Variovorax paradoxus: one gene and its partner. The protein of the gene in region 1 binds, or shares a complex with, the protein of each later gene. Links are inferred from orthologs where the notes say so. Each region holds a gene or a part of one and is shown on either strand. Other genes may lie near its edges. The genes, in order: QHG62_RS23490 and QHG62_RS17740.

Region 1 (11,559 bases):
GACACCGCCACGCTGGCCGTCACCAGGTCTTCGGCCGTGCGGTAGCGCTGCGAAAAGAGAAAGACGTTGGCGCCGATGGGCAGCGCCGCCGCCACCACCATCACGGTGAGCGGAATGCCGCGCACGCCCAGCAGCCAGCCGATGCCGGCCACGAGCAGCGGATGCAGCAGGTTCTTCACCAGGGCCTGCACCGTGGCACCGCGCCAGTGCCGGCCGATGGGCGTCAGCGCGAGCGTGATGCCCACCATCACAAGCGCCACCGGGCCGAAGGCCTGCCCGAGCAGCATGATCGGCTTGTCGAGAAAGTCGGGCATCACGAGCCCCGTCTGCGCGAACAGCAGCCCCGCGATGATCGGCATCGGCACCGGGTGGATGATGGCGTTGCGAAGAGCCCGCAGCACCGTGCGAACCATGGAACGCTTCTCCTCGCCGCTCACCACCGCATGCTCGCGCGCCACGGCCAGCTCCAGCACCACGGTGGCGCTCGTCAACAGCACCAGCGAATGCAGCGAGATCAGCGTGAGCAGCACCACCATGCCTTGGTCGCCATACGCAAGGCCGACCAGCACGATGCCGATCATCACGGTATTGCTGTAGGTGTTGGCCAGCGCCAGGACGGCTGCCGTGCGGTTGAAGCCGCGCAGCGCCAATGTGCCCGCGAACAGCAGGCCCGATGCAATGAAGTACGCCGCCACAGGCTTGAGGCTGAGTTCTTCCACGTGCACCGTGCTCATCGCACGGAACAGCAGCGCCGGCGCAAGCAGCAGGAAGATCAGGTTGGAAAGGTCCTTGACGGCGTTGCCGCCGATCCAGCGGCGCCGGCCTGCCAGGTAGCCTGCTGCGATCAGGACGACGACCGGCAGCAGCGAGGAAATGACGAACGGGTTCACCCGGTCGAGGATAGCCGAGGGTGCGCTCAGCCCGGCCTGCCCTTTCCTTTCGAGAAAGAGCAGGCCTGATGGGCGTCAGGTCAGAACGTCACGCGCAGGCCGACCTTCAGCGAACGTCCCGGCAGCGGCGCGTTCGGGTACACCGTCGTCGTCAGGATCGATGTCGGGCTGTAGGCCAGCTTGTTGGTGATGTTGTCGACACGCGCATACCAGGTGAGGTTGGCGCGCTGCACCTTCATGCGGTACGTGACGGCCGCATTCCACAGCGTGTAGGAGTCGGTCTCACGCGCGCCCACGCTCGGCACCCGGCGCTGCGCCGCGTTGTAGTCGAAGCCCAGGCGCGCACCCCACGGGCCATTGCCGTAGGCCAGCGTGGCGCCCACGCGCAGCGGCGCAATGCGCGGCAGCGGCTCGCCGGTGTCGAGGTTCTTGGCCCGCACGATGTCGCCGCGCCACTCCAGGTCGAGCGTGGAGCCGTCCGCCGAACGCGCAAAGCCGTCGGTGCCCAAGAGGCGCAGGTTGCCGTTCGCCTCGATGCCGGTGAACCGCGCGCGCACGCCGCTGTAGAGGTACTCGGCCAGCGTGTCCGTCGCCTCCGGGTCGGTCACCACCTGGCCTTCTTCATCGAGCGTGCGGCCCGATGCCGTCAGGCCGATGTAGTTGCGGAAACGCGTGACGTACGCGTTGACGCGGGCGGTGTTGGCGCCCGACTTCCATTGCGCCCCCAGGTCGAAGCCGGTCGACTTTTCCTTCTCGAGATTCGGGTTGCCGACCTCCCATGCGGCCGTTGCCACGTGCGGGCCGTTGGCAAGCAGTTCGTAGTCCTTCGGAGCCCGCTCGGTGTAGGCCAGGTTCGAGGTGAGCTGCCACTGCGGCGTCAGGTTGACCAGCGCGCCCAGGGCCGCGCTGTGCGGGTTGAAGGTGCGCTCGCCGACCGCAAAACGCGTCACGCTCGGGTCGTCCGGATAGCCGAGCGAGGTGATGCGGACCTTCTCGGTGCGCGCGCCAAAGCTCAGCCGGCCCCATGAGGTGCCGAGCTCTTCGTACATGAACAGCGCGTTGGAGCGCGTGCGGCTGTGCGGCGCAAAGGCTTCCGCGCCGTCCGCGGCAAAGCGGTTGGTCTCGCTGCTGAAACCCACCAGGCCTTCGAGGTTGCCGATCTTCTGGTGGCGCGCCTCGATGCGCAGGTCATTGCTCATGTTCGAGAAGGTGGTGCCGGCCTCGCCGCCTTCGAACTCGGTGTGGCGGTAGTCGGTGTGGCTGAGCTTGGCGTGAACGCTGCTGATGATGCCGCCCGGGCGCCATTCGCCTTCGATGGCATAGCGGTCGGACTTCATGCCGATGGTCACGTCGTCTTCGGCCACCGTGCCGTAGTTGCTGCGGTAGGTGCTCGCCGAAGCGCCGATCCATCCCTGGTCGAAGAACAGCGTGCCGCCCACGGCGCCGCCGTGCGCCTCGTTGGCCGAATTGCAGATCTTGCGCGCCAGCGTGGGACGGCCAGGCTTGGTGCATTCCAGTTCGATGGGCACCGAGACGTCCTTGGAGTCGCGGTTGAACGCATCGACGTGCAGCGCCAGGCGGCCGTTGCCGCCCTCGAAGACCACACCGCCGTTCTTTTCCTTGTTGCCGGTCGAAAAGCCCAGGTCGGCACGGCCGCCGAAGCCGTCGATCGGCTCGGTCGGAATGCGGTTGTCGATGACGTTGACCACGCCGCCCACCGCACTGCCGCCGTACTGCAGCGCAGACGGCCCGCGCAGCACTTCGACGCGGTCGGTCACCAGCGAATCGACCGGCACCGCGTGGTCGTAACTCAGCGCCGAAGCATCGGGCGCGCCGCCGCCGTTCTGCAGGATGCGGATGCGGTCGCCGTCCAGGCCGCGAATGATCGGGCGGCTCGCGTTGGGCCCGAAGTAGCTGCTGCTCACGCCGGGAAGGTTGTTGAGCGTTTCGCCGAGCGTCGATTCGGAGCGCATCAGCAGCTTGTCGCCCGAGAGCGTGGTGGTGGGCGCAATCAGGTCGGCCGCGCCTAGCGGATTGCCGGTGACGGCAATTTCAGGCAGGGAGGCCGCGGGCGCTTCAGCGGATTGCGGCTGGGGGGCCGGCTGGGGCTGCGGTTGCGCCTGGGCCAGGCTCGCGAAAGAGGCGAGCGAAAGAACGGCAGCGCCGATGGCGTTGCGACGGAAATTGGGAATCATGAATGGGCACTCGTTGAATCAATGGACGATCTGCCGCGACCACCAGAGGCGGTGCAGCAACCGGAACACGGAGGGATTCAGCGAGTGGAAGGCGGGCCGCGCGCGTCGAACAGCGCAACCCAGCGGGCGATGGCCTCGCCCTGGAGATACGCAAAGGTGGCCGACGGCAACAGCACCGGCAGCACCACCATGGGCACACCCAAGGCGCCCGAACCGTGCGACAGCTGGTCGTACAGCCGGCACTCGGCATCGGAATGGTCGCCGAAGAGGCTGGCAATTCCGTGGATGTGCTTGCCCGCAGCGTCGGCATGGACAGCCTGCGCGGCGGAGCTGGCCTGCCCCAGCCCGGGCACGTGCAGCGTCCGGTGGATCAGCCCCAGCGTACCCGCAAACCACAGCGCAACCACCAGCGCGACGGCGATCGCGCGGGTCGACAGAATCGACCGGTGTGGAGCTTGGCAGGCGGTGTGCACAGGGAGCGGGTGTTGAAAACGGAGCGGGCAGGAAAAAAGCGAACCCGATATTGTCGCGGCTTGACGGGCCGGATGCGGGTCACTACATTACTAACCCGCGAGTCATTAATCTCATGCCCACGCCCCGTTCCTTTGTCGACAAGATCTGCCCGGTGCGCTCCAAACGCGAGCGCCGCAAGGAGGCGCGCCCCGGCGAACTGCTGGCGGCGGCACTCGATCTGTTCGTTGAAAAAGGCTTTGCCGCCACCCGCTCCGAGGAAGTCGCGGCGCGCGCCGGGGTCTCCAAGGGCACGCTCTTTCTTTATTTTCCGAGCAAGGAAGAGCTCTTCAAGGCCGTGGTGGTCGAAAACCTCAGCGGCCGGTTCTCCGAGTGGAACGAAGAGTTCGAAACCTTCGAGGGCACCTCGGCCGACATGCTGCGCTATTGCATGCGCGTCTGGTGGGAGCGGGTCGGCATGACCAAGGCTTCGGGCCTGACCAAGCTCATGATGAGCGAAGGCGCCAATTTTCCGGACCTGGCGGAGTTCTACCGCAAGGAAGTGATCCGGCCGGGCCATTCGCTGTTGCGGCGCATCCTGCAACGTGGCATCGACAAGGGCGAATTCGCGCCGGTCGACATCGACCACGCCATTTACTCGGTGGTGGCGCCCATGGTCTTCCTGATGCTGTGGAAGCACTCGGCCATGGTGTGTGTCGACGAAGACACCTCGCTCGACCCTGAAAAGTACCTTGCCACCCAGGCGGAAACCGTGCTTTACGGCCTTACCCGCCGCCCGGGAGCCGCGGCATGAAGCGTGCATGGATGGCCGGGCTTCCGCGAGCGGGCGCTGCGCAACCTAAAATTGAAGGTTTGTCCTGAGCCCCACAAGGAAAAGCCCCCAATGAACCCGACCCCCACCCTCGAGCGCTTGCGCTTCAACATGATCGAGCAGCAGATCCGGCCCTGGGATGTGCTGGACCTCGAAATTCTCGACCTGCTGGCTGCCATCCGGCGCGAAGACTACGTGCCGCCCGCGCATCGCGGCCTGGCCTTCTTCGACATGGAAATTCCGCTCGGCGACGGCTCCGTTCCCGGCCAGGTGATGCTCTCGCCCAAGGTCGAGGCGCGCATGCTGCAGGACCTGCACGTGCAAAAGCACGAGTCGGTGCTCGAGATCGGTACCGGCTCCGGCTTCATGGCCGCCCTGCTCGCCCATCGCGCCGCCCAGGTGCTGTCGCTCGAAATCGACCCCGTGCTGGCCGCCCGCGCCGCCGAGACGCTGCGCCAGAACGGCGTTGCCAACGTGGAAGTGCGCAACGCCGACGGCGCCGTGCCGCTGCCGAGCGGCCCGAGCTTCGACGTGATCGTGCTCAGCGGTTCCGTCGCCCGCATTCCGCAGAACCTGCTCGGCTCTCTCAAGGTGGGTGGCCGCCTGGCCGCCATCGTGGGCGAAGAACCCATGATGCGCGCGCACTTCGTCACCCGCAGCAGCGAAAGCAAGTGGGACACGATCCAGCCGTGGGACACGGTGGCGCCGCGGCTGCTCAATTTCCCCGAGCCTTCGCGCTTCTCGTTCTGAACGGACGTCTTCGAATGATCGATCAAGTCCGCCCCGCCGATCTTGCAGCCTGGTTTGCCCAGAACCCCGATGCGGCGCCCGTGCTGCTCGACGTGCGCGAACCCTGGGAACTGCAGACGGCAAGCGTCGCGCCCCAGGGCTTCACGCTGGTCGCCATCCCGATGAACGAGATTCCGGGGCGGCTTTCCGAACTCGACGAAGGCCAGCGCATTGCGTGCCTGTGCCATCACGGCGCGCGCAGCCAGCGCGTGGCGGCCTTCCTGAGCCAGAACGGCTTTGCCGAGCTGGCCAACGTGGCCGGCGGCATCGACGCCTGGTCCGCACAGCACGACCCGGCCGTGCCGCGCTACTGATTCTTTCTTCAAGGACGTTCAATGCCTTCCAGGCCCAGGCTTTTGCCTCTTTCCGCAGCGCTCGCAAGTCTCTTTGCCACCCTGCTCGCACTGCCGGCCCAAGGCCAGACACTGAACGAACTCTACGAATCCGCACGCGGCTTCGACGCCACCTACCAGGGTGCGCGAGCCCAGTACGACGCGAACGTGGCGCGCGCGGCGCAGGCCAAGGCGGGCATTCTTCCCGCCGTGGGGCTCACGGCCGGCGCCACGCGCAACAATCTCGACATCGACACCCTCACCGGCCCCGGCCGCGGCACCAGCACGCCGCGCGACTTCACGACGCAGAACGTCGGCATCAACGCCACGCAGCCGATCTACCGGCCCGCCAACTGGGCCACCTACGAGCAGGGCAAGCGCCAGGCCGAGATTGCCGAGGCGGTGCTCACCGCGGCCGAGCAGGACCTGATCGTTCGCGTGAGCCAAGCGTATTTCGACGTGCTCGCCAGCCAGGACAGCCTGACGCTGGTGCGCGCGCAAAAGGTGGCCGTGGCCGAGCAGCTCGCGTCGGCCAAGCGCAACTTCGAGGTCGGCACTTCCACCATCACCGACACGCGTGAAGCACAGGCGCGCTACGACCTCGTCATTGCGCAAGAGATTGCCGCGGAGAACGACCTGCAGGTCAAGAAGATCGTCCTCGACCAGCTGGTCGGCAGGCCCGGCAGCGTGCCGGTTCCGCTGGCGCAGCCCGTGGTGCTGCCAACGGCCATGCCCGCAAGCATCGATGCATGGGTGGCGCAGGCCGAAGAAGCGCATCCCTCCATCCGCCAGGCGCGGCTCGGCCTCGACGTGGCCGGCCTCGAAATCCGCAAGGCCGAAGCCGGCCACAAGCCCACGCTGGACGCCAACCTGGGCTACAACATCACGCGCAATCCGCACGGCACCAGCACCAGCACTGTGGGCACGCGCATCGATGCCGCGTCGGTGGGCGTGGTGTTCAACATGCCGCTCTTCGCGGGCTTTGCCACCGAGAACCGCATCAAGGAAACGCTGGCACTCGAAGAGCAGTCGCGCAGCGTGCTCGAAGGCACCCGCCGCAGCGTGGCGCAGGCCACCCGCGCAGCCTACCTCGGGCTGGTATCCGGCGCGGGCCAGGTCAAGGCGCTCGAAGCCGCCGAAGCCTCGAGCCAGAGCGCGCTCGACGCCAACCGGCTCGGCTACCAGGTGGGCGTGCGCATCAACATCGATGTGCTCAATTCGCAAAGCCAGCTGTACCAGACCAAGCGCGACCTTGCGCAGGCGCGCTACAACGTGCTGCTGGGCAACCTGAAGCTGCGCCAGGCCAACGGCACGCTGACGGTGGACGACATGAACGCGATCAACGCGACGCTGGCGAAGAACGGCGGCCCGTCTTCGCAGCCGGCACAGCCTTCGACCGGCGAGCGCCCGCAGACGGCGCCTTCGACGGTGGTGCCGGTCACGCCGCCGAGCATTCCGGTGGTGCCGCCCGTGCCTGTGCCGCCGTTCAATCCGCCGGCTCCGACGATGCCTTCGGCACCGCCGCCACCGGTCATCCTGAATCCCCCCGTTCGCTGAGAATTCAGCCCACGCGGCTACTCGAGCGTGGGTTCCGCTCTCGCGTCTTCTTCCAGAGGCGCGGCGCCGGTCGGCACGGGGTCGGCAGCCTGCGCAATGGCAAGCACGGCCGCGGCGGTGCGCTCGGCCGCCCCGCGGTTGGACGATGAAAAAGCCAGCGCGGCCTGCGCCATCGCAGCGCGGCGCTCGGGGTTCTCGACCAGCTTGAGGGCCGCCGTCACCGCCTGCTCCATGTTCTCGACGCGCAGCGAGGCACCGGCCGCAAGCGAAAGCTGCGCCGCTTCGGCAAAGTTGAAGGTCGAGGGGCCCATGACCACCGGACAGCCGCAAGCGGCGGGCTCGATGAGGTTCTGGCCGCCCAGCGGTTCGAAGCTTCCGCCCAGCAGCGCAACATCGGCCAGGCCGTAGTAAAGCGCCATTTCGCCGAGCGAATCGCCAAGCCATATCTCTGCATCGGTCGGCTGGCCGGCCGCGCTTCGGCGCGCCACGGCAAAGCCTTGCGATTCGATGAGCGCGGCCACTTCGTCGAAGCGCTGCGGATGGCGCGGCACGATCATCCATTGCACGTCATGCACGCGCTTGGCAATCGAGCGGACGGCGCCCTGCTCCGGCGGCACGGGCGACGTGGCACCGAAGCGCTTGAGCACCTCGAGCAGCATGCGCTCTTCGCCGTCGCGCGAGCTCGCAAGCACCACCATCGGCTTGGGCAGCCGCTCGCGCAGCGCCACGGCCGCGGTGAGCTGGCGCGCGTCGGGCGAGGCATCGAACTTGAGGTTGCCGTAGATGCCGGCCACCTTGGCGCCAAGCGACACCAGCCGGTGCGCGTCGGCCTCCGTCTGTGCCCACACGGCGGCCAGCGCCGAATACGCGGGCCGCGCGAGCCAGCTCAGGCGCTCGGCCGCGGCCAGCGACTTTTCGTTGAGGCGTGCGTTGGCAAGCACGAGCGGAATGCGGCGCTCGGCGCAGGCGGCGGCCATCTCGGGCCAGACTTCGGTTTCCATCAGCACGCCGATGCGCGGCTGGAAGCGATCGAGAAAACGCGCCACCGCGCCCGGCATGTCCCACGGCTGCCAGACCTGCGTGTCGCCCGGCTCCAGCAGCTTGGCCCCCTCTTCGCGGCCGGTGGCGGTGCCGTGCGTGAGCAAAATGGGTATGCCGGGGTACTGCCGACGCAGCTCGGCAATCAGGATGGCGGCCGCGCGTGTTTCACCGAGCGAAACCGCATGCACCCAGCACTGCCCTTCGCCAGTGGTTGCATCGTCGTAGTAGCCGAAGCGTTCCTCCACGGCCACGCCATAGCCCGGCTCGGCCACCGCGCGGCGCCGCAGCTTGCGGCGAACCAGCGGTTGCACAACGGTGGTGAAGACGCCGTACAGGCGCAGCAGCAGCGAACGCACGGGGTTCAGTGCGACGCTTCGGCCAGCGTCGCGTCGGCCTTCACGGTTCTGAGGAGCGCGAGCATCTCGGCTTCGATGCGCTTCAGGGCCGCATCGGTCTGGCCTTCGAAGCGCAGCACCAGCACCGGCGTGGTGTTGGAAGCGCGAATGAGGCCGAAGCCGTCGGGCCAGTCGACGCGCAATCCGTCGATGGTCGAGACCACCGCGGGTGCCGCAAAGCTTGCGCTTGAAACCAGCTTTTCGACCACCGCATGCGGCTCGCCTTCGGCGCACTTCACGTTGAGCTCGGGCGTCGAGAAGCTCGTGGGCAGCGCGTTGAGCGTGTCGCTCGCGTTGGGCGTCTTGCTCAATATCTCGAGCAGGCGGCAGCCCGCATAGGTGCCGTCGTCGAAGCCGAACCAGCGCTCCTTGAAGAAGATGTGGCCGCTCATTTCGCCGCCGAGCGGTGAATCGATTTCCTTCATCTTGGCCTTGATGAGCGAATGGCCGGTCTTGAAGATCATCGGCTTGCCGCCTGCGGCCTCGATGGCCGGCCCCAGGCGCTGCGAGCACTTCACGTCGTAAACGATGGTGCCGCCCGGCACGCGCGAAAGCACGTCCTGCGCAAAGAGCTGCATCTGGCGGTCGGGGAAGATGTTCTGGCCGTCTTTCGTGACGATGCCAAGGCGGTCGCCGTCGCCGTCGAAGGCCAGGCCCAGTTCGGCGTCGCCCGTGGCCAGCGCGGCCATCAAGTCCTTCAGGTTTTCGGGACGGCTCGGGTCGGGGTGGTGGTTGGGAAAGTCGCCGTCGACCTCGCTGAACAGCTCGGTCACTTCGCAGCCGATGGCGCGGAAGATGGCGGGAGCCGAAGCGCCCGCAATGCCGTTGCCCGAATCCACCACGATCTTCAGTGGCCGCGCCAGCTTGATGTCGCCGACGATGCGCTTCACATAGGCCTCGGTCACATCGACATTGCGCACGCTGCCGCCCGGTGCCAGCTTGGCGGTGCCTTCTTCCATCCCCTTGCGCAGGCCCTGGATCTCGTCGCCGTAGATGGCGCGGCCTGCCAGCACCATCTTGAAGCCGTTGTAGTCCTTCGGATTGTGGCTGCCGGTCACCTGGATGCCGCTGCTCGACAGCGTGTGCGCCGCAAAGTACAGCATGGGCGTGGTCACGGCGCCCACGTTGATAACCTCGATGCCGGTGGCGACAAGGCCCTTGATCAGTGCTTCGGCGAGCGCAGGGCCCGACAGGCGGCCGTCGCGGCCCACGGCCACGGTTTTTTCACCGGCGGCACGGGCGGCGCTGCCAAAGGCCCGGCCGAGCGCTTCGGCGACCTCGGCATCGAGCGTGACGGGTACCACGCCGCGGATGTCGTAGGCCTTGAAAATCGACGCACTGAGTTGCATGAGAAGGCATTCCCTGTAGTTCTAAAGACCGAGCCATTGTAGGCAAGCAGCCTGGTGCCCACATGTCCGAAAACGGCCAGTTGAAACGAGTCGAAACCGTATCATTTGCCCATGCCTTCCACACATGCCTCCACCGAAGTGCTCGAGAGCGACGCCTGCTACCTGGCAATGAAGACGCACGATGCGCGCTTCGACGGCACGTTCTTCACGGCGGTGACCTCCACCGGCATCTATTGCAGGCCGGTCTGCCGCGTGAAGCTGCCCCGCCGCGAGAACTGCCGGTTCTTCCGCCATGCGGCGCAGGCCGAGGCGGAAGGCTTTCGCCCTTGCCTGCGCTGCCGGCCCGAACTGGCGCCGCGGGCGGCAAGCTGGTCCACCGAAGATGCCTCGCGCATTCTCGCGCTCCAGGCCGCGCGCCTCATCGACGAACCCGATGCCTGGACCGAGGACGGCCCCGGCGCCGCACAGATTGCAGCACGGCTCGGCGTGAGCGATCGGCACCTGAGGCGCATCTTCGAGGCGCAGTTCGGCGTCTCGCCCCTGCAATACCTGCAAACGCGGCGGCTGCTGGCCGCCAAGCAGCTGATTGCCGACACGCGCCTGCCCATGACGCAGGTGGCACTGGCCAGCGGCTTTGCGAGCGTGCGCCGCTTCAACGCCGCATTTCTGGAGCACTACGGCCTCAACCCGAGTGCGCTGCGGCGCGCGGGCGGCGCGGAGGGCGGTGAAGCAAAAGCCATCGAAGTGCGCCTGGGCTTTCGCCCGCCGTACGACGTGAACGCAATGCTCGGCTTCTTTGCGCGCCGTGCACTGCGGGGCGTCGAAGTTGCGTTCACCGCCGACGGCAAGGAGCCCGCCAAGGGCAGCACGCCAACCTTTGTGCAGCTGGCCCGCACGCTGCGCGTGCAGCAAGGCACGCAAACGCACGCCGGATGGCTGCAGTTGCGCTTCGACATGGAGCGCGAGCAGATGCTGCTCTCGGTGAGCGATTCGCTTGCCGCGGTGCTGCCGATCGTGATCAGCCGCGCGCGGGCCATGCTCGACCTCGATGCCGAGCCGATGGCCATCAACGCCGCGCTGCACGAAGCCTTTCCGCACGGCGACGGGCTGCGCGTGCCGGGCACCGTCGACGGCTTCGAACTCGCGGTGCGCGCAGTGCTGGGCCAGCAGATCACGGTGGCTGCGGCGCGCACGCTGGGCTCGCGGTTGGTGGCTGCGTTCGGCGAACCCATTGCCACCCCCATCGAGGGCCTGGACCGGTTGTTCCCCACGCCTGCAGCCGTGGCGGCCGCGAGCGGAGATGCACTTGGGCAGCTCGGCATCGTGCGCCAGCGGCAAGCCGCGCTGCAGGCCATTGCCCGCGAGGTCGCGGCCGGCAAGCTGGCGCTGCATGCGCGTGCCGACGTGCCTTCGACCATCGCCGCGCTGCAGGAGTTGCCGGGCATCGGCGCCTGGACCGCGCAGTACATCGCCATGCGCGCGCTGCGCTGGCCCGATGCGTTTCCGGCCGGAGACGTCGCGCTGCAAAAAGCATTGGGCGTGACAACCGCACGCGCGGCGAGCGAGTCATCGCAGGCATGGCGCCCCTGGCGCAGCTACGCGGTGCTGCGCGCATGGCATGCACCGTCGCCATTACCGGCAACCGCCACAACCGCGGAACCACCCGCGGCAGAACCTTCTTCCAGCAACATCACAACGGCAGGCGCCTCCGCCTGAAATGTCATGAAGT
Region 2 (11,521 bases), 1.2 Mb from region 1 along the record:
GCTTGGGCAATTAATATTCTGGCCATGAGCGATGCAGACACCCCGCAAGTCCCCTCCGCCTCCGGTGATCCCGAACGGCGGCCGGCCGACTTCTACCGAGCCGAGACCTACAAGGCCGAGGAAAGCATCGGGTATTTGATGCGGCGCATATTGAGTGCGGTGGCCCAGGCCGTGGAAACCCGCATGTGCGAGCCCGGAAGCCCGACCTTTCCCCAATGGTTGCCTCTGTACAAGTTGCACGTCGGTGCCGCCACCACGGTGGCCGAACTGGCCCGGGCTTGCGAGCTCGACGCCGGTGCCATGACGCGCCTGCTCGACCGCCTGGAAGCCAAGGGCCTGTGCCGCCGTGTCCGATCGCTCGAAGACCGCCGCGTGGTCAACATCGAACTCACCGAAGAAGGCCGCGCCGCCGCCAAGGAAGTGCCATACGTGCTCAGCCGCGTGCAGAACGAACACCTGGCGGGTTTCACCAAAGAGGAATGGGAGCAGCTCAAGGGCTATCTGCGCCGCATCCTCGACAACGCGCAGGCCCTTGCAGCCCGTGGAGAAAAAAATGACTGATTCTTTCGCCGCCCGCGTCCTGCGGCGCACCCCCGTCATGGCCGCCGCAGTGCTGGTGGTTGCACTGGCCGGCTGTGCCGACATGGCCGGCATTGGCTCGCATGCCAAGCTGCGCGATGCGTTTTCGCTCGGCATTGCCGCCGACACCAGCGCCGCAGTTGTGCCCAGTGTCGACAGCCAATGGTGGCGAGCATTCGGCGACGCGCAACTCAACACGCTGGTCGACCAGGCTGTGGCCGGCAATCCGAACCTCCAGGTGGCACGTGCGCGCCTGGCGCGGGCGCAAGCCTCCGCGGACATTGCCGAGTCGGCGCTGAAGCCCAAGGTGAACGGTGAGCTCGACCTGAACCGCCAGAAGTTCAACAGCAACTACATCTATCCCGCACCGCTCGGGGGCTCGACCCAGAACATCGGCCTGCTGCAGCTCGGCGCGAGCTGGGAGCTCGACTTCTTCGGCAAGAACCGCACTGCGCTCGATGCCGCCATCGGCGCCGCCAATGCAGCCGCGGCCGATGCCGATGCCGCCCGCGTGCTGCTGGCCAGCAACGTGGCGCGCAGCTACTTTCAATGGGCCCGTCTCAACGAGCAGCTCGGCGTGGCCAAGCGCACGCTGGCGCAGCGCGATGAAACACTGAAGCTCGTGCGCGACCGTGTGTCCGCCGGCCTCGATACCCGTCTTGAACTGCGCCAGAGCGAAGGCGGCTTGCCCGAGGCCCGCCAGCAGATCGAAGCGCTCAACGAGCAGATTGCGCTGCAGCAGCACGCGCTCGATGCACTCGTCGGCCGGCCCAACGTGTCCGCATCGCTCAAGCCCCCGATGCTCGAGGCCGTGAAACCCATTGCGTTGCAAGCCAACATTCCGGCCGACCTGCTCGGCCGCCGTGCCGACATTGCGGCCGCGCGTTGGCGCGTCGAGGCCGCCACGAGCGATGTGGCCAATGCAAAGACGCAGTTCTATCCCAACGTGAACCTCACGGCCTTTGTCGGCTTCCAGAGCCTCGGCTTCGGCAAGCTGCTCAAGTCGGGCAGCGAGCAGTGGGGCGTGGGTCCCGCAATCCATCTGCCGATCTTCGAAGGCGGCCAGCTGCGCGCCAACCTGCGCGGCAAGGCGGCCGATCTCGACGCGGCCATCGAGAGCTACAACGCCACCGTGCTCGATGCCGTGCGCGACGCGGCCGACCAGGTGTCCAGCGCGCAATCGATCGCGCGCCAGCAGGCCGAACAGCGCGACGCGCAGACCGCCGCCGAGGGCGCCTACGACATTGCCGTGCAGCGCTACCGCGCCGGCCTTGGCAACTACCTGAACGTGCTGACCGCAGAAACCGCCGTGCTTGCACAACGCCGGCTGGCGGTCGACCTTGCCGCCCGCGCGCTCGACACGCAAGTGGGCCTGGCGCGTGCGCTGGGCGGCGGCTGGCAGCCGCCCACCACGGCCACAGCCAACGCGCCGGCTTCATCGGCCGCACTGAACTGAACCGACTTTTCTCGTCTTCGGAAAGAACTTCATCATGAGCGATAACAACACTCCGACGCCCGCTGCCACAGCAGCCGCCGCAACTCCTGAAGCCCCCGCCGGCAACGGCAAGCGCCGCCGCGCGCTCACCGCGCTTGCCGCGGTGGTCATCGTGGCCGGCGGCGGCTGGGGCATGTACGAATGGCTGGTTGCCAGCCACTACGAAAACACCGACAACGCCTACGTGCAGGGCAACGTGATCCAGATTACGCCGCAGATCGGCGGCACGGTCATGGCCATCAACGCCGACGACACCGACTTCGTGAAGGCCGGCCAGCCGTTGGTGCAGCTGGACCCCGCCGATGCAAAGGTGTCGCTCGAGCAGGCCGAGGCCGCGCTTGCGCAGGCCGTGCGCCAGGTGCGCACGCTGTATGCCAACAACGGCTCCCTTGCCGCACAGGTCAGCTTGCGCCAGGCCGACATCGTCAAGGCGCAGAGCGACATCGCCAAGGCACAGGACGACCTGCAGCGCCGCCGTGCACTGTCGGGCAACGGCGCGGTCTCGAAGGAAGAACTCAACCACGCCGAAACCGCGCTCGACAACGCCAAGAGCCAGCTGGCTGCAGCGCAGGCCGGCGTGGTGGCTGCGCGTGAAGCGCTGGCAAGCAACCAGTCGCTCACCGAAGGCACCAGCGTGGCCCAGCACCCGAGCGTGCTGGCCGCGGCCGCCAAGGTGCGGGAGGCCTACCTGGCCACCCAGCGCGTGGCCATGCCCGCGCCGGTCGATGGGTACGTTGCCAAGCGCACGGTGCAACTCGGCCAGCGCGTGGCGGCCGGCACGCCGATGATGTCGATCGTGCCGCTGAACCAGCTGTGGGTCGATGCCAACTTCAAGGAAGTGCAGCTGCGCAACATCCGCATCGACCAGCCCGTGAAGCTCACCGCCGACGTATACGGCAAGAAGGTCGAGTACACCGGCAAGGTGGCGGGCCTGGGCGTGGGCACCGGCAGTGCGTTTGCGCTGCTGCCGGCGCAAAACGCCACCGGCAACTGGATCAAGGTGGTGCAGCGCGTGCCCGTGCGCATTGCGCTCGACCCCGAGCAGCTCAAGGCCAACCCGCTGCGTATCGGCCTTTCGATGGACGCGGAGATCGACATCACGCAGAAGGGCGGCAAGATGCTGGCCGACGCACCGCGCGCCACGGCCATTTCGCAGACGCAGGTCTACAGCAAGCTCGACGACGGCGCCGACGCTGAAGTCGATCGCATCGTGGCCGCCAATCTCGGCCGCGGCACGCCTGCAGCCTCTGCGCAGCCCGCCGGCGGCCGTGCCGCACCCGCTGCAACCGCTGGCAATGCGGCTCACGCTGCGTCGCAGTCGCATCCCGGCTGATCGCGGTTGCCGAACTTTCCAAGGCAAACCCAATGGCCACTGCTGCCGCTTCCGCTTATGTAGCGCCGCCGCCGCTCGAGGGCTCCGCCCGCGTGTGGGGAACCGTCGCGCTCTCTGCGGCAACGTTCATGAACGTGCTCGACTCGTCGATCGCGAACGTGTCGCTGCCGGCCATCTCGGGTGACCTCGGGGTGAGCACCACCCAGGGCACCTGGGTCATTACCAGCTTTGCGGTGGCCAACGCCATTGCGGTGCCGCTCACGGGCTTCATGACCCAGCGCTTCGGCCAGGTGCGCCTGTTCATGGCGAGCGTGATCCTGTTCATGGTCAGCTCGCTGCTCTGCGGCCTGGCGCCCAACATGACCATGCTGATCGCGTTCCGCGCGCTGCAGGGCTTTGTCGCGGGACCGATGATCCCGCTGTCGCAAACGCTGCTGCTGTCGAGCTATCCGCGCGCCAAGGCCGGCCTGGCCATGGCCATGTGGTCGATGACCACGCTGGTGGCGCCCGTGATGGGGCCGCTCCTCGGCGGCTGGATCACCGACAACATCTCGTGGCCATGGATCTTCTACATCAACATTCCCGTGGGCATTGTTGCGGCGGCAATTACCTGGGCGCTTTACCGCGACCGTGAAAGCACCACGCGCAAGGTGCCCATCGACGCCATCGGCCTCGCGCTGCTGGTGCTGTGGGTTGGTGCCATGCAGCTCATGCTCGACAAGGGCAAGGAGCTCGACTGGTTCCATTCGCCAGAGATCATCACGATGGCCGTCGTGGCCGTGGTCGGCTTCGCGTTCTTCCTGATCTGGGAGCTGACCGACAAGCACCCGGTGGTCGACCTGTCGCTGTTCAAGCGGCGCAACTTCTGGTCGGGCGCGGTAGCCACCGCCGTGGCCTACGGGCTGTTCTTCGGCAACGTGGTGCTGCTGCCGCTGTGGCTGCAGCAGTGGATGGGCTACACCGCCACGCAGGCCGGCATGATCATGGCGCCCGTGGGGCTGCTGGCGATCTTCTTCTCGCCGGTGGTGGGCCTCACGGTGTCCAAGATCGACCCGCGCCGCTACGCGACTTTTTCGTTCCTGGTGTTTGCGCTGGTGCTGTGGATGCGGTCGAACTTCAACACGCAGGCCGACTTCGTGACGATCATCATCCCGACGATCATCCAGGGCATCGCGATGGCGTTCTTCTTCATTCCGCTGGTGACCATCACGCTGTCGGGCCTGACGCCCGACCGCATTCCGGCCGCCTCGGGGCTGTCGAACTTCCTGCGGATCACCGCGGGCGCCATGGGCACTTCGATCACCACCACGCTATGGGAAAACCGCGCGGCGCTGCATCACTCGCAGCTGGCCGAATCGGTGAACCAGGGCAACGGCGCGGCTGCCAGTGCCATGAACGGCCTTGCCAGCAGCGGCTTGAGCAGCGAGCAGGTGCTGGGGCAGATCAACCGCCTGGTCGATCAGCAATCGTTCATGCTGGCCGCCAACGACATCTTCTACGCGTCGGCCATTCTGTTCCTGCTGCTGATCCCGCTGGTGTGGTTGGCACGGCCGCAAAAGGGCGGTGCGGGCGGCGACGCTGCAGCAGGCGCGCACTAGGCGTTAACCCAGCTTGCGAAGAAGGGCGCGCTGGTCACGCGCCCAGCGCGCGCAGTACGTCGTAGCACGCACCCATGGTGTGATAGTCGGTCTTGCCGGCGGGGCTCTTCTCGTCGCTGATCTTGCGGTTGTCCGGCGTGAGAATGCGGTACCACGCCCCGTGCCGGTGGTCGACGAAGTGCTCCCAGCTGTAGGCCCAGATGCGGTCGTACCAACTCCAGTAGCCCTCGTCGCCGGTGCGCACGGCCAGCAGCGCGGCGGCGGCGAAGCTTTCGGCCTGCACCCAGAAGTACTTGTCGCCGTCGCACACCTTGCCGTCGGGGCCGAATCCGTAGACGAGGCCGCCATGCCCGGCGTCCCAGCCGCGCAGCATGGCGGTGTCGAAGAAGTGCCTCGCGCGCGTCACGATCCAGTCTGCTTCGCGGCCCGCCCCGACAAGGGCCCGCTCCAGCTGAAGCAGCAGCTTGGTCCATTCGGTGAGATGTCCGGTCTGAAAACCCCAGGGCCGGAAGATGTTGGTCTTGTCGCCGCGGTTGTAGTCCCAGTCGACCGACCAGTCATCGCGGTAATGCTCCCACACGAGTCCGCCGGCCAGTGCGGCAAGCTTGCCCGTCACCGATTCCGCGAGCGCCAGCGCACGATCGAGATAACGCGCCTCCTGCGTGGCTTCGTATGCGGCAAGCATCGCCTCGCAAGCGTGCATGTTGGCGTTCTGGCCCCTGTACGGCGCTACATGCCAATCAGGGTTGGCTTCATCGGCATACAGCGCATGTTGTGGTTCCCAGAAATGCCGTTCCATCAGTTGCCAGGTTTGCTCCAGGCCCGCGCGCGCTTCGTCGATTCCCGCCATCAGCGCGTGCGCGTGCGCAAGCAGCACGAAGGCCAGGCCGTAGCAATGGTGCGTGCCGTCTTGCACGGTCGCGCGCGCATCGTGCCAGTCGATCTGCCATGCGTAGCCGCCTCCCGGCTGTGCGTGCGCACGCTGCACAAAGGCCAAGCCGTGGCGTGCGGCGTCCAGATCCTGCGGTCTGCCGAAGCGCCGGTACGCCATGGCGTGGTTGAAGACGAAGCGCGTGCTGCTTACCAGGTGCCGCGTGCGCCGGTCGTACACCGCGCCGTCGTCCTTGAAGAAATGAAAGAAGCCGCCTGATGGGTCGCGGCTGACCGGCGCATAGAACGCCAGCGTGTCCAGGACGTGGCCGGCAAGAAGGTCGGGTGAGCGGAAGTTCGGCATGGACGGAACGGGAGGTACGCGACTAAGGGTTCGAACCGATAAGCCATTGTCATTGTGACGACAGTCTCACGCTGCCAGAGCACGGGGCATCGACTGGTTGCACTGCAGCATAGGCATTTGCCCCAGTATGCAACTGCGGGGCGCCCACCAACAATCAGGCCGCGCTCGGTAGTGGCGCATGAGATGGACCGCATGACCGACATATCTTTCCTGAACCCGGGCGACTTCGCGAGATGAGCGACGTCATCCTCGAAACACGCCAGCTCACCAAGGAATTCAAAGGGTTCACCGCGGTCAGCAAGGTCAACCTGTCGGTGGTGCGCGGCTCCATTCATGCGCTCATCGGCCCCAACGGCGCCGGCAAGACCACCTGCTTCAACCTGCTCACCAAGTTTCTCGAGCCGACCAGCGGCACGATTCTTTTCAACGGGCAGGACATCACGGGCGAGCAGCCGGCGCAAATCGCCCGGCGCGGAATCATCCGCTCCTTTCAGATATCGGCAGTGTTCCCGCACCTGACGCTGCTGGAGAACGTGCGTCTCGGCCTGCAACGTGCGCTCGGCACTTCGTACCATTTCTGGAAGAGCGAAAAGACGCTTGCGCCGCTCGATGCGCGCGCCCGCGAGCTGTTGGCCGAGGTCGGCCTGGCGGACCAGGCGGACGAACTGACCGTGAACCTGCCCTACGGCCACAAGCGCGCGCTCGAAATTGCCACCACGCTGGCCATGGACCCCGAGCTGATGCTGCTCGACGAGCCCACGCAGGGCATGGGCCACGAAGACGTGCATCGCGTGGCCGAACTCATCAAGCGCGTGTCGGCCGGCCGCACCATCCTCATGGTGGAGCACAACATGAGCGTGGTCTCGACCATTGCGGACACCATCACCGTGCTCCAGCGGGGCGCCGTGCTGGCTGAAGGCCCGTACGCCGACGTTTCGAAGAATCCGCAGGTGATGGAAGCCTACATGGGCACCACCGAAGGACAACTGCAGGGGGCACATTGACATGACCGCTGCACTCGAGATCAAGGACCTCCACGCCTGGTACGGCGAATCGCACGTGCTGCACGGCGTGAACATGGTGGTGCAGCCCGGCGAGGTGGTTACGCTGCTTGGCCGCAACGGGGCAGGGCGCACCAGCACGCTGCGCGCCATCATGGGCCTGACCGGCTCCCGCAAGGGCAGCATCGAAGTGAACGGCACGCAGACCATCGGCATGGCTACGCACCGCATCGCGCACCTGGGCATTGGCTATTGCCCTGAAGAGCGCGGCATCTTCGCCAGCCTTTCGGCCGAGGAAAACCTGCTGCTGCCACCGGCACTCAAGGGCGCGGGGCAGGGCATGTCGGTTGCCGAAATCTACGAGATGTTTCCCAACCTGGCCGAGCGCCGCAACAGCCCGGGCACGCGGCTTTCGGGCGGTGAGCAGCAGATGCTGGCGGTGGCGCGCATCCTGCGCACCGGCGCCAAGCTGCTGCTGCTCGACGAAATTTCCGAAGGCCTGGCGCCGGTGATCGTGCAGGCCCTCGCGCGAATGATCCACACCCTGCGCGGCAAGGGCTACACCATCGTGATGGTGGAGCAGAACTTCCGCTTTGCCGCGCCCTTGGCCGACCGCTTCTACGTGATGGAGCACGGCCGCATGGTCGAGGCTTTCGGCGCCAAGGAGCTCGAAGCCAAGATGCCCGTGCTCAGCGAACTGCTGGGCGTATAGCCGACCCCGCGCACTTATTTTCTCGTTGACTCTTTCAACCATCCAGGAGACACATACCATGCAAACAAAGCTCAAGATCATTGCGCTCATGCTCGGAGCCGCGGGCCTTGCGAGCCATGCCGTGCAGGCGCAAGAGAAGGTCGTCATCGGCTACATCAGCGACTTGTCCGGCCTGTATGCCGACCTGGAAGGCAAGGGCGGCGCCACCGCCATCCAGATGGCCATCGAGGACATGGGTGGCAAGGTGCTCGGCCAGCCGGTGGAAGTGCTGAGCGTCGACCACCAGAACAAGCCCGACATCGCCGCCTCGAAGGCACGCGAGTGGATCGACACCGCCGGCGCCACGATGATCTTCGCGGGCACCAATTCGGGCGTGGCGCTGGCCACCGCCAAGGTTGCACAAGAAAAGAAGCGCGTGTTCTTCACCAATGGCGCCGCCACCTCGGCGCTCACCAACGCGCAGTGCAGCCCCTACACCGTGCACTACGCGTACGACACCGTCGCGCTGGCCAAGAGCACCGGCGGCGCCGTGGTCGACACGGGCGGCAAGAGCTGGTTCTTCCTGACGGCCGACTACGCCTTCGGCCATGCGCTCGAGGCCGACACGGCCAAGGTCGTCAAGGCCAAGGGCGGCTCGGTGGTGGGCACGGTGCGGGCGCCGCTCAACGCGTCCGACTTCTCTTCCTTCCTGCTGCAGGCACAGAACTCCAAGGCGCAGGTGCTGGGCCTGGCCAACGCCGGCGGCGACTTCATCAACTCGATGAAGGCATCGAAGGAGTTCGGCATCGACAAGTCGATGAAGGTTGCGGGCCTGCTGGTGTTTCTTACCGACGTGAAGAGCCTGGGCCTGCCGGCCACGCAAGGCCTGCTGCACACCACCAGCTGGTACTGGGACGCCGACGACGAGTCGCGCAAGTGGGCCGCCCGCTACGAAGCCAAGACCAAGAACAAGCCCACCGACATCCAGGCCGCCGACTACTCGGCCACCATGGCCTACCTCAAGGCCGTCGAAGCCGTGAAGAGCACCGATGCCGACAAGGTGATGGCGCATCTCAAGAAGACGCCGATCAACGACTTCTACGCCAAGGGCGTGATCCGCGCGGACGGCCGCATGGTGCACGACATGCTGCTGGCAGAGGTCAAGAAGCCTTCGGAATCCAAGGGCCCGTGGGACCTGCTGAAGATCGTCAAGAAGGTGCCGGGCGACCAGGTCTATACCACCAAGGAAGAAAGCACCTGCGCCCTCTGGAAGTGACTGCTGCCCGCCACCCGGTCTTTTGACGCCTTTCTGAACCTGTCTCCACGATGAACATCTCAATGCCTGCCCTGTTGAGCCAGCTCCTTCTGGGGCTGGTCAACGGGTCGTTCTACGCGATCCTGAGCCTGGGGCTGGCGGTGATCTTCGGGCTGCTCAACGTCATCAACTTTGCGCATGGCGCACTGTTCATGATGGGAGCAGTGCTGTCGTGGATGGCGATGAATTACTTCAACGTCAACTACTGGGTCATGCTGGCGGTGGCGCCGCTCATCGTCGGCGTTTTTGGCGTGCTCATCGAGCGGCTGCTGCTGCGGTGGATCTACAAGCTCGACCACCTCTACGGCCTCTTGCTCACGCTGGGCCTCACGCTGCTGATCGAAGGCGGCTTCCGTTCGGTGTATGGCGTCTCGGGCCTGGCCTACAGCACGCCGGAGGCGCTGAGCGGCGGCACCAACCTCGGCTTCATGTTCCTGCCCAACTACCGCGCGTGGGTGGTGGTGGCTTCGCTCGTGGTGTGCTTTGCCACCTGGTATGCGATCGAGAAGACGCGGCTCGGCGCCTACCTTCGCGCGGGCACCGAGAACCCGCGGCTGGTCGAGGCCTTCGGCGTCAACGTGCCGCTGATGGTCACGCTGACCTACGGCTTCGGCGTGGCGCTGGCCGCATTTGCCGGTGTGCTTGCCGCGCCGGTCATCCAGATCTCGCCGCTGATGGGGCAGAACCTCATCATCATCGTGTTCGCGGTGGTCGTGATCGGCGGCATGGGCTCGATCATGGGCGCCATTCTCACGGGCCTCGGGCTCGGCGTGGTCGAGGGGCTGACCAAGGTGTTCTATCCGGAGGCCTCGGCCACCGTGGTGTTCGTGATCATGGTCGTGGTGCTGCTGATCCGCCCGGCCGGCCTGTTCGGCAGCGAGAAGTAAAAGTCCATGAAGAAAATATCGCTCGTCGTCTACGGAGTGCTGCTGCTGGCGCTCATTGCCGCACCTTTCATCGGCTTCTATCCCGTGTTCGTGATGAAGGTGCTGTGCTTTGCACTGTTTGCCTGCGCCTTCAACCTTCTGCTGGGTTACACCGGCATGCTGTCTTTCGGCCATGCCGCGTTCCTGGGCGGCTCTGCCTATCTCACTGGCCATGCGCTGAAGGTCTGGCACCTCACCCCCGAACTCGGCCTCATTGCCGGCACGCTGGCCGGTGCGCTGCTGGGGCTGGTGTTCGGCTGGCTGGCCATTCGCCGCCAAGGCATCTACTTTTCGATGATCACGCTGGCGCTGGCGCAAATGATGTATTTCGTCGCGCTGCAGGCCAAGTTCACCGGCGGCGAAGACGGCCTGCAGAGCGTGCCGCGCGGCAAGCTCTTCGGCCTGGTCGACCTGTCGAACGATCTCACGATGTACTACGTTGCCCTGGTCATCGTCGTCGTGGCCTTCCTGCTCATTGCGCGCACGGTGCATTCGCCTTTCGGGCAGGTGCTCAAGGGCATCAAGGAAAACGAGCCGCGCGCCATTTCGCTCGGCTACGACGTCAACCGCTTCAAGCTGCTGGCCTTCGTGATCTCGGCAGCGCTGTCGGGCCTGGCCGGCTCGCTCAAGACGCTGGTGCTCGGCTTCGCATCGCTCAGCGACGTGCACTGGACCGCATCGGGCCACGTCATCCTGATGACGCTGGTGGGCGGCCTCGGCACGCTTTCCGGCCCGCTGGTGGGTTCGGCCGTGGTGGTGTTGCTGGAGAACAAGGTCGGCGACTTCGGCACCTTCATGGCGCGCCTCACGGGTGTCGACTGGTTCAACACGCTCGGCGAATCGGTGACCATGGTCACCGGCCTGATCTTCGTGATCTGCGTGCTCGCGTTCCGCAAGGGCATCATGGGCGAAGTCATCGCCTTCTTCGAACGGCGAAAAGGCAAGGCCTGATGAAACGAAAAAAGGCGGACCCTGTCCGCCTTTCTTGTTTCTGGGGCGGGAAGCCCGCTCAGGGCAGCACGGTAATGCGGTTGGCCGCTGGCGGCGACAACGGGCTGTTCGCCTTGATGTAGGCCTCCAGGGCGTCCACGTCCTGGTCGCCGCCCAGCGTGTCCGTGCCCTGGTTGAATACCGTGAAGTTGTCCCCGCCGGTCGCCAGAAAGCTGTTCATCGTCACGCGGTAGCTCGCGCCGTCCGTCATTGCGGTGCCATTGAGCGCCATGTTGCTGATGCGCGAGCCCGCGGGTGCCGAGAGGCTGTAGCTGTAGCTCAGGCTGCGCGAAGGCAGCAGCACCCTTGGCGATGCGACCGTGTTGGTGCCGCTGTTGAACTGCTGCTCCAGCAGTGCC

The links.
Region 2: the proteins of QHG62_RS23490 (region 1) and QHG62_RS17740 are in contact, whole or in part, in a cryo-EM structure (PDB 8ZAL), measured with the Escherichia coli proteins. The link is inferred for Variovorax paradoxus from one-to-one orthologs.

What each region holds. Positions count from the first base shown.
Region 1 is NZ_CP123990.1:4,880,584-4,892,142, forward strand. Bases 4,893-7,768 are described here. They hold QHG62_RS23490 (TolC family outer membrane protein), read left to right. Parts: upstream 4,893-5,491; coding sequence 5,492-7,045; downstream 7,046-7,768. Other genes in these bases: QHG62_RS23480 (protein-L-isoaspartate O-methyltransferase family protein), read left to right, coding at 4,893-5,117; QHG62_RS23485 (rhodanese-like domain-containing protein), read left to right, coding at 5,132-5,470; QHG62_RS23495 (3-deoxy-D-manno-octulosonic acid transferase), read right to left, coding at 7,063-7,768. Outside these bases: QHG62_RS23460 (AEC family transporter), read right to left, coding at 1-890; QHG62_RS23465 (TonB-dependent receptor), read right to left, coding at 971-3,085; QHG62_RS23470 (hypothetical protein), read right to left, coding at 3,163-3,558; QHG62_RS23475 (TetR/AcrR family transcriptional regulator), read left to right, coding at 3,672-4,349; more of QHG62_RS23480, read left to right, coding at 4,440-4,892; more of QHG62_RS23495, read right to left, coding at 7,769-8,442; QHG62_RS23500 (phosphomannomutase/phosphoglucomutase), read right to left, coding at 8,448-9,830; QHG62_RS23505 (DNA-3-methyladenine glycosylase 2 family protein), read left to right, coding at 9,942-11,546; QHG62_RS23510 (methylated-DNA--[protein]-cysteine S-methyltransferase), read left to right, coding at 11,553-11,559. UniProt on the Escherichia coli protein: Outer membrane channel, which is required for the function of several efflux systems such as AcrAB-TolC, AcrEF-TolC, EmrAB-TolC and MacAB-TolC. These systems are involved in export of antibiotics and other toxic compounds from the cell.
Region 2 is NZ_CP123990.1:3,673,931-3,685,451, reverse strand. Bases 1,401-4,238 are described here. They hold QHG62_RS17740 (efflux RND transporter periplasmic adaptor subunit), read left to right. Parts: upstream 1,401-2,069; coding sequence 2,070-3,407; downstream 3,408-4,238. Other genes in these bases: QHG62_RS17735 (DHA2 family efflux MFS transporter permease subunit), read left to right, coding at 3,440-4,238; QHG62_RS17745 (efflux transporter outer membrane subunit), read left to right, coding at 1,401-2,035. Also shown: QHG62_RS17750 (MarR family winged helix-turn-helix transcriptional regulator), read left to right, coding at 25-561; more of QHG62_RS17745, read left to right, coding at 554-1,400; more of QHG62_RS17735, read left to right, coding at 4,239-5,005; QHG62_RS17730 (AGE family epimerase/isomerase), read right to left, coding at 5,040-6,239; QHG62_RS17725 (ABC transporter ATP-binding protein), read left to right, coding at 6,473-7,243; QHG62_RS17720 (ABC transporter ATP-binding protein), read left to right, coding at 7,245-7,952; QHG62_RS17715 (ABC transporter substrate-binding protein), read left to right, coding at 8,011-9,207; QHG62_RS17710 (branched-chain amino acid ABC transporter permease), read left to right, coding at 9,258-10,133; QHG62_RS17705 (branched-chain amino acid ABC transporter permease), read left to right, coding at 10,140-11,123; QHG62_RS17700 (bifunctional metallophosphatase/5'-nucleotidase), read right to left, coding at 11,182-11,521. UniProt on the Escherichia coli protein: Part of the tripartite efflux system EmrAB-TolC, which confers resistance to antibiotics such as CCCP, FCCP, 2,4-dinitrophenol and nalidixic acid. EmrA is a drug-binding protein that provides a physical link between EmrB and TolC.